4 regions of the Streptosporangium sp. NPDC000563 genome follow, and region 1 is predicted to be linked to each of the others. Evidence: riboswitches for the same ligand, from Rfam matches in the RefSeq annotation. Region 1 holds a riboswitch; each other region holds the start of a gene.
The links. A riboswitch is a leader RNA that binds a small molecule or an ion and turns the genes downstream of it on or off. The one in region 1 is predicted to bind cobalamin.
Positions count from the first base shown of each region.

Region 1 (3,023 bases):
CGGCCCGCCCCCGACCGACCGGGAGCGGGCCGTACGCCAGGCGTTTCGCGAGGCCGGACTCCGGCTCAGGGAACAATCCGATTTCCGCGGCTGGTTGTGGATCCATTTCGTGTTCGACGCGGGCCTGCACTCCCAAGGCCTGAGACTGGGCTCGTTGTCCAAGCTGACAGGGGCGACGGGCGACCTGCGCGAGGCACTGCTGGCCATCCGCGAGCTTCTGCCGCTCCTCCAGGCGCGCGGTGTCGACCTGCGACGTCACCGCGGTGTGCTGTCGTTGCGTGCGCCCACCTGGCTGACGGCCCCCGTGCTCGCCTGGCTGACCGCTCATGTCGCGCTCGCGCGCGTGAATTTCGCGGCGCACTCCGATCCCGACGCCGAGGAGCCGCGTGAGGTCTGCCGGGACACCCTGGCCGAAGCACGACGGTTGGGCATCTCGGTACCGCGACTGGAAGCGGCGGAACCGCACTTCGCCCGCGCGATGACGGACTGAGTGAACGGCCACCCATGACAGCGGAGTACGGGCAACCGGCCGCGCTTCACTTCGGCAGGCAACCGGGGCGACCAGGACACGGGCCGGCATCGGCACCACGCCTGCTCCGCAACGGCGAGAGCCCGGTCACAACCGTCCTCCGCCCGCGTAACGGCGCCGGACCGTGCCTTCCGGAGTGCGCCAGGAGACCCAAGTTATTTGACGAACGGACTTCGCCGTACCGGGAGCGGCTGGATGAACCCTTCAGGGCGGCGGAGCGTCCCTTAGGTGTGAAGAAATTGCTTTTGACCATTGCGGTGCTTGCGTCGTTGTGCGCCTGCGGCCAGTCCGGTGCCGGTCCGGCACTCACTGTGGCCGGAAGCGAGACGATCGTGTTGCCGCGGGCCGATCAGCCCAAAGCGCATCGGCCCACCCTGGAGCGGCTCAAGCGAGAGGCAGCGTCGTCGGGTCGGCCTTTGGAGGAGGTCGTCAAGCGGTACGCGACCCGGGTGGCTGCTACCTCGTCGCCCAAGCCGACGGACTTCGAGGGTTACGACCCCGCGGTGACCGACCCGGGCGTGACGATCGACGGCATTCCCTACGCCGAGTTGGTCGACCTTGGGACCATCGCCAGATCGGAGGGCATCTCCTACGAGGAGGCCATCGACCGCTTCGGTTCGCAGTCGTCCAACAGTCAGGTGATCGACAAACTTAATACGGAGTTTCCCGACGAGATCTCCGGCGTCAGGTACGTCGACGACCAGCGAGGGCTGCGCGTCGGCTTCAAGGGGCCCATTCCGACTCGCGCGATCGAGTTGGCCAGGACCCTCCCCGTGGAGGTCACCCTGATCGGCGGCAAGGGATTCTCGGCCGCGGAGCTTCGGCAGGCCCAGGACACGGTCGTGTCCTGGCTCCAATCCCGTCCTGAGGTGGCCACGATGACGACGCACCCAGATGACGAGACCGGCCACGTCAAGGTCACAGTTCAGCCGAAGATGATGCCGGACGATGCGGAGGAGTTCAAGCGTGGGCTTCAGCTCCCGCAAGTGGACAATCCGCACATCACCATCGAGGTCACGCTCTCCGCCGAATCGGTCGCCGTTCGCCCGTAGTGAGCCACCGACGCGCACACGACTGGGCCCGAACGGTGGCCGGGCCGTTAAGCTCTCCGGTGTGGATGGTTCGCCCGTCTCCTTCGGGGGTGGGCGTCGTAAGAGGGAACCCGGTGTGAATCCGGGACTGCCCCGCAGCGGTAAGCAGGAACGACCGCCGTCACAAGCACTGGGCGCGTGCCTGGGAAGCGACGGCCAGTAGGTCATGCCTCAGGCATGGTGCCCGCGAGTCCGAAGACCTGCCTCCGCCCGCGTGCCGCTCGGCGCGCGGTGGTCCGCGGCCTCGTGGGAGGGCCTGGGACGCGCTCGCCGGGGGCCTGCTCCGCGTTGCGTTTCTCTCTCCTGCCTGGCCGCATACTGGCGAGACGAGGGAAGTTGCCATGAGGACGACCGTTTTGGGCTACCCGCGCATCGGCGCGCATCGGGAGCTCAAATTCGCCACCGAGGATTTCTGGGCCGGCACGATCGGCGCCGACGAGCTGGAGGCGACCGCCGCGTCGCTGCGCGGCTCGGTCTGGACCGAGCTGCGTGACGCGGGCCTTGATGCGATCCCGTCGAACACGTTCTCGTTCTACGACCAGGTGCTCGACACCACGGTCATGATCGACGCCGTGCCGGCGCGTTACCGCGACCTCACCGGGCTCGACCGGTACTTCGCGATGGCGCGAGGCACTGCCGAGCTTCCGCCCCTGGAGATGACCAAATGGTTTGACACCAACTACCACTACATCGTCCCCGAGATGGCGTTGGACACCCGGTTCCAGCTCGCCGGAGGCTCGGCCGCCAAGCCCGTGGCCGAGTATCTGGAGGCCAGGAATCTGGGGATCGAGACGCGGCCCGTGCTCGTCGGCCCGCTCACCTATCTCCTGCTGGCCAAGGCCGCGCCGAACTCACCTGAGGGATTCACCCCGCTCGACCTGCTGGACTCCCTGGTGGAGACCTACGCCGAGTTGCTGGAACGGCTGGCGGGCGCGGGCGCGCAATGGGTGCAGTTCGACGAGCCTGCCCTGGCCCGCGACCTCGGGGCCCGGGAGATCGACGCGCTCGGGCGGGCCTACCGGCGGCTTGGCGGCCTGCCCAGCCGTCCGAAGATCCTGCTCGCCACGTACTTCGGCGCCGTCGGTGCGCAGGCGCTGCGGACGATCGCTTCTACCGAGGTCGAGGCGATCGGGCTCGACTTCGTCGCCGGACCCGGCAACCTGGAGGCGGTGGCCTCGGTCGGCGGGCTGGCCCGCAAGACCTTGGTCGCCGGGGTGGTCGACGGCAGGAACGTGTGGCGCGCCGACCCGGCGCGGGTGAAGTCGACGTATGCGGTCCTGCTCGGGTTCGCCGACACGGTGGAGCTGAGCAGTTCCTGTTCACTGCTGCACGTCCCGGTCGACCTCGACAGTGAGGCGGCGCTGGACCCGGCGGTCCGGGCGCGGCTGGCGTTCGCCCGGCAG
Region 1 covers NZ_JBEPDA010000035.1:495-3,517, forward strand. Annotated here, with positions in the region: gene ABT352_RS38100 (ketopantoate reductase family protein) at 1-490, shown strand, start outside; gene ABT352_RS38105 (hypothetical protein) at 760-1,581, shown strand; cobalamin riboswitch at 1,630-1,842, shown strand; gene metE (5-methyltetrahydropteroyltriglutamate--homocysteine S-methyltransferase) at 1,962-3,023, shown strand, end outside.

Region 2 (3,023 bases), on a different contig from region 1:
AGCCGAGGTGCCGCGCCATCCTCTCGGCCCGGCGCAGGCCGCGTTCGTCGAGTGGTTCGTCGACGGGGAACGCGGCCCGCGCCGTCGCCGAGGTGGAGGCGTGGCAGACCAGGAGCAGGCGGGTGACCCCCGAGGGGGTCGTCACACCGGGCCGCGCCTGCGGGCGGCGAAGGCGAAGAGCGCGCCGACACCGGCCCAGAAGACCGCCTGGGTTCCTATCGAGGCGATCCGGAAGTCCCACAGGAGATCGGCGGGGAAGCCCTGGGGCACCTCCGAGATCTCCGGCAGGAGGATCCAGGCCGCGACGACGGGGACCAGGAAGGCGGCGCCCGCCGACAGCCAGCGCACCCACGGTTCACTCCGCGAGGCGTAGCGGTGGGCGGCGGTGCCGGCGGCGACGGCGAGGATCCCGATGGCCACGGCGACCAGATAGAGCACGGTGCGCTGGTCGATCGTCTCCGGGTCACCGACCGCCGGTGGGTTGGCGGGATATTTCATGAAAGGGATGAGGACGACGGAGGTGAACGCGGCGGCGGCGAGCGTGACCGCGAGCACCGGTTCCGAGCGAGGTCCCGCCCGGCCGCGTACGGCCGCGTAGACGAGGGAGAACAGGCCCCCGATCGCCAGGCCGTACAGGCCGAGGGCGAGGAAGAGCCCGAAACGCTGCCCGTCCCTGCTGACGAGGGCCTCCTCCTCACCGTGGGAGTGGGCGGCGGTCCCGGTGTCGTCGTGTGGTTCGGCCGAGGAGGCGGCCGCGGCCGCCTCCTCGAGCGCGATGGCCTGGTCGATGCGTGGTTCGCCGACGGTGTAGGCGAAGACGGCCGCGAGCAGCCCTGCGAGCAGTCCGGCGACGAGGCCCCGGACGATGAGTTTGGAGATCACCTGCGGCTCAGTGGCACGGTACGCCGAGCAGGTGACGCCCGTCGTGCATGAGTTCGTGCAGGTAGTTTCCCGCCTGGGAGATCGCCCCCTGGTCGAAGGTGACCAGATAGGCGAGAAGCAGCAGCGCCGGTACGGCGAGCAGCCAGCGGGTGAGCGAGTGCCATGGGATGGGCTGGGTGTGCGGTGCCGAGATCTGGCTCACGGCCACCTCCTCCGGGATTGACGCGTCCCTTTTCGTAGGTCGGTGGCGGCCGAGTGTGACCTGGCTCCCGGCCCTCGCGGGCCGGATTACAGTGGCGCGACCGCACCGGAATTTCACCGGATTTCCCTCGCACCGCCACAAAGCACCCGGAACGTATCCCGATTCTCCGTCCCCCGTCAATCCAGGTGTCCGGTTTGACGGGATCCGGTAGGCGCGAAGAGGGGGAGGTGGCCCGGCCGGGCCGCCTCCCCCTCCCAGGCCCTTCTCAGGCCCCGCTCAGGACGTCACTGCTCGCCGGTGAGCGCCGTCACCAGCTCAGCGGCGGTACGGCAGCGGTCGAACAGCTCTCCCACGTGGGCCTTGGTGCCGCGCAGCGGCTCAAGGGTGGGGACGCGCTGCAGCGACTCACGGCCGGGGATGTCGAAGATGACCGAGTCCCAGGAGGCCGCGGCCACCGACTCGCTGTACTGGCTCAGGCAGCGGCCTCGGAAGTAGGCCCGGGTGTCGTTGGGCGGCACCTCGATGGCCCTCTGCACCTCCTCCTCGGTGACCAGGCGCTGCATGCGGCCCCGGGCGACCAGCCGGTTGTAGAGTCCTCGGTCGGGACGGATGTCGGAGTACTGGAGATCGACGAGCTGCAGACGCGGATGCGACCAGGGAAGGCCGTCACGGGTCCGGTATCCCTCCAGAAGCTCCAGCTTGGCCACCCAGTCGAGCTCGCCGGACAGCTGCATCGGATCCTCCGCCAGGCGGGTGAGGACCGACTCCCAGCGCTCCAGGATGTCCTTGGTGGGCTCGTCCAGGCCGTTGGCGCTGCGCTCCTCGGCATACTTGCGCGCGAGCTCCAGGTATTCCATCTGGAGCTGCACCGCCGTCAGCTTGCGGCCGTCGCGCATGGAGATCTCGTACTTGAGCGTGGGGTCGTGTGAGACCGCGCGCAGGGCCTGGACGGGGTTGTCCACGGCGAGGTCTCGGGTGAAGTAGCCGTCCTCGATCATCGCCAGGACGAGCGCGGTGGACCCCAGCTTCAGGTAGGTCGAGATCTCCGACATGTTGGCGTCACCGATGATGACGTGCAGGCGACGGTATTTCTCCGGGTCGGCGTGGGGTTCGTCCCGGGTGTTGATGATCGGCCGCTTGAGCGTCGTCTCCAGCCCCACCTCGACCTCGAAGAAGTCGGCCCGCTGGCTGATCTGGAAGCCCTCGCCCCGTGAGTCCTGACCGATGCCGACCTTGCCCGCGCCGGTGACGACCTGCCGGGAGACGAAGAACGGCGTCAGGTGCCTGACGATGTCGGCGAACGAGGTGGCCCGGCGCATGAGGTAGTTCTCATGGCAGCCGTAGGAGGCGCCCTTGTTGTCGGTGTTGTTCTTGTAGAGCTGGATCGGGGCGTTGGCCGGCATCGCCGAGGCGCGAACCGCCGCGTCGTGCATCACCCGTTCGCCCGCCTTGTCCCAGATCACCGCCGCCCGAGGATTGGTGCACTCGGGTGTGGAGTATTCGGGATGGGCGTGGTCCACGTACAACCGGGCCCCGTTGGTGAGAATCACGTTCGCCAGGCCGAGGTCCTCGTCGGTCAGCTGGCTCTGGTCCGCCACCTCCCGCGCGAGGTCGAACCCCCGTGCGTCCCGCAACGGGTTCTCCTCCTCGAAGTCCCATCGCGCGCGCCGTGCCCTGGCGGCCGAGGCCGCCAGATAGGCGTTCACGACCTGAGAGGAGGTCACCATCGCGTTGGCCCCCGGCTGTCCGGGCACGGAGATGCCGTATTCGGTCTCGATGCCCATCACCCGCCGTACCGTCATGCGCACCCTCTGTTCGTCAGGGACTGTTTCTCTCCGTGGTATCTATTCCCGACCCTAGACCCTTCACTATGCCCGGTGGTCGGACAGTTATGGCACCGAAGCCTTTTCGCCCGTTGCGAGGGGGATCGAGGAGAGCG
Region 2 covers NZ_JBEPDA010000018.1:5,600-8,622, reverse strand. Annotated here, with positions in the region: gene ABT352_RS29880 (histidine phosphatase family protein) at 1-145, opposite strand, end outside; gene ABT352_RS29875 (CbtA family protein) at 142-882, opposite strand; gene ABT352_RS29870 (CbtB domain-containing protein) at 890-1,084, opposite strand; cobalamin riboswitch at 1,115-1,236, opposite strand; gene dop (depupylase/deamidase Dop) at 1,369-2,886, opposite strand; gene ABT352_RS29860 (acyltransferase family protein) at 2,974-3,023, opposite strand, start outside.
Region 2: it holds a riboswitch for cobalamin, as region 1 does, so the genes downstream of both, ABT352_RS29870 (CbtB domain-containing protein) here and metE (5-methyltetrahydropteroyltriglutamate--homocysteine S-methyltransferase) in region 1, are expected to answer to the same signal.

Region 3 (3,023 bases), on a different contig from region 1:
GTAGAAACCCAGGTCGATGGTCCGGTCGAGGAACCGCACCGCGGTACGGACCGTCGCGCGCAGCCGCGCCCAGTCGATCCCGTCCTCGAGGTCCCCTGACAGGTGGGCGGCGAGGTTGATCGAGCCGAGGTTGCAGACGGCGGTCTCGGCGTCGCCGGTGACCTCCAGGATCTCGGTGCAGAGGTTCGACAGGTGGATGACGTTCTCGGGCCTCGCCGTCTGGTTGGAGGTACGGTTCGCCGCGTCCTTGAAGGTCATCCAGCCGTTGCCGGTCTGGGCGAGCGTGCGCATCATCCGCCCGTACAGGGTGCGGGCGGGGATCCGCCGGGTGAAGCGGCCCTCGGCCTCGGCCACCCGGTAGGCGTCGTCGAACGCGGCGCCGTACAGGTCGGTGAGGTGCGGGACCTCCTTGGGGTCGAACAGCGACCAGAGGCCGTCGGCCTCGACCCGGCGCATGAACTCGTCGGGGATCCAGTTGGCCAGGTTCAGGTTGTGCGTGCGGCGGGCCTCCTCGCCGGTGTTGTCGCGCAGTTCCAGGAACTCCTCGACGTCGGCGTGCCAGGGCTCCAGGTAGACGCAGGCCGCGCCCTTGCGGCGGCCTCCCTGGTTCACCGCGGCGACGCTGGAGTCGAGCGTGCGCAGCCAGGGCACGATGCCGTTGGAGTGTCCGTTGGTGCCCCGGATCAGCGAGCCCCGCGAGCGGACCCTGGTCCAGGCGATCCCGATGCCCCCCGCGTACTTCGACAGCCGCGCGACCTGCCCGTAGCGCTCGTAGATGGACTCCAGCTCGTCGCGGGGCGAGTCGAGCAGGAAGCACGAGGAAAGCTGGGGCCTGCGCGAGCCCGAGTTGAACAGCGTGGGCGAACTGGGCAGGTAGGACAGAGTGGCCATGAGCGCGTACAGCTCGGCGGCCTCCTCGACGGTCTCGGCCAGGCCGCAGGCCACCCGCAGGAAGAAGTGCTGCGGGCGCTCCAGGACCTTGCGGGTCCTCGGGTGGCGCAGCAGGTAGCGGTCGTAGACGGTGCGCAGCCCGAAGTACTCGAACCTGGCGTCCGCCTCCGGATCGACCAGCGCGTCCAGGACCGCGGCGTGGGCGGACACGAACCTCGCGAGCCCGTCGGCGACCAGCCCCGCCTCGTGGGTCGCGGCGACGGACTCGGAGAAGGCGCGGACGCCGTGCTCGGCGGCCTCGTCGGCGATCAGCTCGGCCAGCATCGCGGCGGCGACCCTGGAGTTCTCGGGATCGGTGATCACCCGGGCGGCGGCCTCGTCGATGGCCAGCCTGCGGGCGTCCGTGGCGCTCCCGACGCTCCCGACGCTCCCGGCGCCGTCGTCGCCCGTCGCGGCCACCGCGGCGCTCCGCGCGTTCCCGGTGTTCCCGGTGTTTCCCGTGCCGCCATGGCCCGACGCGGTCACCACCGCGCCTTCGACGCCGCTGTCGCCCGTCGCGGTCGCCGCCGTGCTCCCCGTCGCGGTCTCCGCCAATGCCTGTGTCACCTGGTGCCCCTCGCTCGATCGGACTCGCCCCAGGCTCCGCCGGATGGCACGCGTCCGCGAGCGATCCCGGGCACGCCGGATCGCCTCGTTCCGCGGGCCCTCCCACGAGGCCCTGGACATTCACGTCACCGGCAGGTCTTCGGACTCACGGGCGCGACGCGCATGCCTACCGGCCGTCGCTTCCCAGGTATGGATCACCCAGTGCTCAATGACGGCTTTCGTTCCCGTTCACCGCTGCGGGGCAGTCCCGGAATCTCACCGGGTTCCCTCTTGCCTCGCCCCCTGCGGGGCGAACCAGCAACGAGCAGGATCCTACATCTAGGGGCGCCTGACGCAACTACCCCAACAGGTTGTGTCGGAGGACTTCAGTAGCCCGAGCTCGTGAAGCACACCGCGGGTGCGGGCCGTCTCGGTGGCGAGCCACTGGCGAAAGTCGTCGCCGCTGAGATAGACCCGGCTCCAGCCGTGGGCCGCGCACAGGGAGCGCCAGCGTGGCGCGGCGTCGAGCCTGTCGCACAGGGCGATCGCGGCGTCCCTGTCCTCCGGGCTCATGTCCTTGGGCCCCAGCAGGCCGCACCAGTCGCTGTACTCCAGCCGGACGTCGACCTCTCTGAGCGTCGGCGCGTCGATCCCGTCGATCCTGTCGCCGGAGGAGACCGCCAGGGGCCGCATACGGCCCGCGGCGATCTCGGAGCGCAGAGCACGCGCCGATCCCAGCAGGGCCGCCACCTGGCCCGCCTGGAGCGCCTCCACGGCGTCCTCGGGGGTAAGGTATCCGGCATACTCCAGCAGCCGGGTGTCCACCCCGAGGCACTTGCCGATCATGCCGTAGAGCACGTGCTCGGAGCCCCCCTCCGACCGGCCGCCGACCGCGAGCCCCGCCGGGTTCCGGCGCAACCCCGCGGCGAAGTCCTCGAAGGTCAGCAGGCGGGAGTCGGCGGGGACGACCAGGACCGCCCAGTCGCCGACCAGGCGGGCGATGGGGGTGGCGGCGTTCACCACGGCGACGGTGTTGGCGATCTCCGCGGCCGCCACCATCGGCATCGCGGTGACGAGCAGCCTGCCCTCTCGCGCGAAGGGGCCGCCGAAGGCACCGAAGGCGCCGAACGCGTCGCGAGGGGCGGAGCCCAGGGCGCCGCCCCGCTCGACGGCCATCGCGGTGCGCGCCAGTCCCGCCTGGACCGCGACGGTCGCCAGCCTGCCCGCGATCCTGTCCCAGCCGTGGCCGTCGGCGGTCGGTTCGAGGAGGAGCAGGCGCTTCACCACCGAGCCGGCGTCGTTCGCGCCGCACCCCGCGGCGAGCAGCACCCCCGCCGCCAACGCGAAAAACCCCCTACGGCGCATAAGCGCCCCTTCCCCCAAGAACCCCCTATACCACAGGTTAGTACTCCATCACTATCTGTGACGAGACGGGGGGGAGGGAAAGGGCGCGGGGCTCACTCCACCGTGACGCTCTTGGCCAGGTTCCTGGGCTTGTCGACGTCGCGGCCCAGGGCCACCGCCGCGTGGTAGGCGAAGAGCTGCAG
Region 3 covers NZ_JBEPDA010000002.1:230,640-233,662, forward strand. Annotated here, with positions in the region: gene ABT352_RS09445 (ribonucleoside-diphosphate reductase subunit alpha) at 1-1,497, opposite strand, end outside; cobalamin riboswitch at 1,611-1,811, opposite strand; gene ABT352_RS09450 (tripartite tricarboxylate transporter substrate-binding protein) at 1,816-2,841, opposite strand; gene glmS (glutamine--fructose-6-phosphate transaminase (isomerizing)) at 2,934-3,023, opposite strand, start outside.
Region 3: it holds a riboswitch for cobalamin, as region 1 does, so the genes downstream of both, ABT352_RS09445 (ribonucleoside-diphosphate reductase subunit alpha) here and metE (5-methyltetrahydropteroyltriglutamate--homocysteine S-methyltransferase) in region 1, are expected to answer to the same signal.

Region 4 (3,023 bases), on a different contig from region 1:
GTCGAGCGGTACGCGCAGGCCGGTGTCGGTTCCGGCGAGGAGCAGCGCGGCCTCGTCCGGTGCCGTGGGCAGGATCGTGGCGTCCGCGCCCAGGCCGGCCACGTCTCCCCGTCCGTCGTCGAGGGCGAACATGAACCGTCCCGGCAGGGCGGCGAGGGCCGGGCGGGCACACAGCCGTCGATCCAGTTCGCCGATCAGAGGGGTGATGTCGGCGATCCCACGGCCGTTCGTTTTCGTGCCGTTCGGAGCATCCCCGCCGCTCGGTCCGCTCGGTCCGCTTGGCTCGTCGATTCCGCCTGGTTCGGCGGGTCCGGCTGGTCTGTTCGGTCTGCCGAACTTGTTTGGTTCGGCCGATCCAGCCGGTCTGCCGGGTTCGTTTGGTTCGGCCGGTCCGTCCACTCCGGTCAGCGGGGAGGCGAGGATGTTGCGGATGCGCTCGTGTGTCGCCGAGGGCAGCAGGCCCGCTTTCGCCATCCGCGCGGCGAATCCGTTTTCCGGACCGCTTTCTGGATTCTCCGGCCCGAGACCGCGCACCTGGACGTTCGCCCGGGAGGTGAGCTCGATGACGCCGTTGCCGTACGCCGTGGCGGCGTCGGCGAGTTCGCGCAGCTGGGAGGGGGTGAGACGACCTCCGGGTACGCGGACGCGGGCCAGGCCGCCGTCCGCGGCGGGGTGGACCTGGAGGGCCCCGGGGCACGCGTCGAGTCGCGATCGTCCGGAAAAGTCGGCAATAGACACTCAGAGGATGTTAATGCCAGTTTCTTGCAATGACCCGGACTGCCGTAGTGTCATCGATGGCGACGGCAAGGGAGGAAGCCGGTGTGAATCCGGCGCGGTCCCGCCACTGTAACCGGGGAGCGAACCCCACCCGGGCCACTGTCCGACGAAGGACGGGAAGGCCGGGGTGAGCACCGATCCGGGAGCCAGGAGACTCCAGCCGTCGTGGCCGACGACGACCCGGGGCGAGGACCCCGAGGGAGGAAGCTCCGTGCGCTTTTCGCCGTTCCCCCGCCACACCGCGACATCGCCGTTCCCCCGCCACACCGCGGCATCGTGGTCTTCCCATCACGACGCGGCATCGCGGTCGCCACATCACGGTGTGACACCGCCGCTCCCGCGTCACACCGCGACGTCGCCGCTCTCCCGCCGCATCGCGGCTCCCGCGGGCCGTACCGCCACTCCTCTGCCGGGGTGTGGCGCGTGATCCTGCTGCTCTCGACCTCCGACACCGACCTGCTGAGCGCCCGCGCGAGCGGCGCGGACTACCGGCTCGGCAACCCCGCCAGACTCACCGCCGCCGACCTCCCGCCGCTGCTGGAGGGCGCCGACCTGGTCGTGGTCCGCCTGCTCGGCGGGCGCCGCGCCTGGGAGGAGGGGCTGGACGCGCTGCTCGCCGGACCCCGGCCCGTCGTCGTCCTCGGCGGCGAGCAGGCGCCGGACGCCGAGCTGATGGAGCTGTCCACCGTGCCCGGCGGGGTCTGCGCCGAGGCGCACGCCTACCTCGCCCACGGCGGCCCGGCCAACCTGACCGAGCTGCATCACTTCCTGTCCGACACGCTGCTGCTCACCGGCCACGGGTTCGCCGCGCCCGAGCCCACCCCCACCTGGGGAACGCTCGCGCGCGAGACGCGCGGCCAGGACGGACCCGTCGTCGGGGTGCTCTACTACCGGGCCCACCACGTGGCGGGGAACACCGCCTTCGTCGAAGTGCTCTGCTCGGCGATCGAGGACGCGGGCGCGCGGGCGCTGCCGGTGTACTGCGCCTCGCTGCGCACCGCGGAACCCGGCCTGCTGGAGGTCCTGCGCACGGTGGACGCCCTGGTGGTGACCGTGCTCGCCGCGGGCGGCACCCGTCCGGCGACCGCGTCGGCGGGCGGGGACGACGAGGCATGGGACGTCGGCGCGCTCGCCGAGCTGGACGTGCCGATCCTGCAGGGGTTGTGCCTGACGAGCAGCCGGGCCTCCTGGGAGGAGAACGACGACGGCCTGTCCCCGCTGGACGCCGCCACCCAGGTCGCGATCCCCGAGTTCGACGGACGGATCATCACGGTGCCGTTCTCCTTCAAGGAGATCGACGAGGACGGGCTCACCGTCTACGTGGCCGACCCCGAGCGGGCCTCGCGGGTGGCGGGCATCGCGGTGCGCCACGCCGCGCTGCGGCACATCCCGCCCGCCGAGCGGCGGCTGGTGCTGATGCTGTCGGCCTATCCCACCAAGCACGCGCGCATCGGCAACGCCGTCGGCCTGGACACCCCGGCCAGCCTGGTGCGGCTGCTGGCCGCGCTCCGCGAGCGCGGTTACGACATCGGCGCCGAGGACGAGCTGCCCGGGGTGAGCGGGCAGGACGGCGACGCGCTCATTCACGCGCTGATCGCCGCGGGCGGGCAGGACCAGGACTGGCTCACCGAGGAACAGCTCGCGGGAAACCCGGTGCGCATCGCGGCGAGCCGGTACGCCGAGTGGTACGCCACCCTCCCCGCGGACCTGCGCGCCCGGATGGAGGAGCACTGGGGCCCGGCGCCCGGCGAGCTGTTCGTGGACCGCTCACGCGATCCCGAGGGCGAGATCGTGCTGGCCGCGCTGCGTTCCGGCAACGTGGTGGTCATGGTGCAGCCGCCGCGCGGCTTCGGCGAGAATCCCATCGCGATCTACCACGACCCCGACCTGCCGCCCAGCCACCACTACCTGGCCGCCTACCGCTGGCTGGCCGACGGCTTCGGCGCGCACGCCGTGGTCCACGTGGGCAAGCACGGCAACCTGGAGTGGCTGCCCGGCAAGTCGGCGGGCCTGTCGGCCTCCTGCGGCCCGGACGCCGCGCTCGGCGACCTGCCGCTCGTCTACCCGTTCCTGGTGAACGACCCGGGCGAGGGCACCCAGGCCAAGCGCCGCGCCCACGCCACCCTGGTCGACCACCTCGTCCCGCCGATGGCCCGCGCCGACAGCTACGGGGACATGGCCAGGCTGGAGCAGCTCCTCGACGAGCACGCCTCCATCGCGGCGATGGACCCGGCCAAGCTGCCCGC
Region 4 covers NZ_JBEPDA010000007.1:128,311-131,333, reverse strand. Annotated here, with positions in the region: gene ABT352_RS19290 (ferredoxin-like domain-containing protein) at 1-738, opposite strand, end outside; cobalamin riboswitch at 763-951, shown strand; gene cobN (cobaltochelatase subunit CobN) at 1,201-3,023, shown strand, end outside.
Region 4: it holds a riboswitch for cobalamin, as region 1 does, so the genes downstream of both, cobN (cobaltochelatase subunit CobN) here and metE (5-methyltetrahydropteroyltriglutamate--homocysteine S-methyltransferase) in region 1, are expected to answer to the same signal.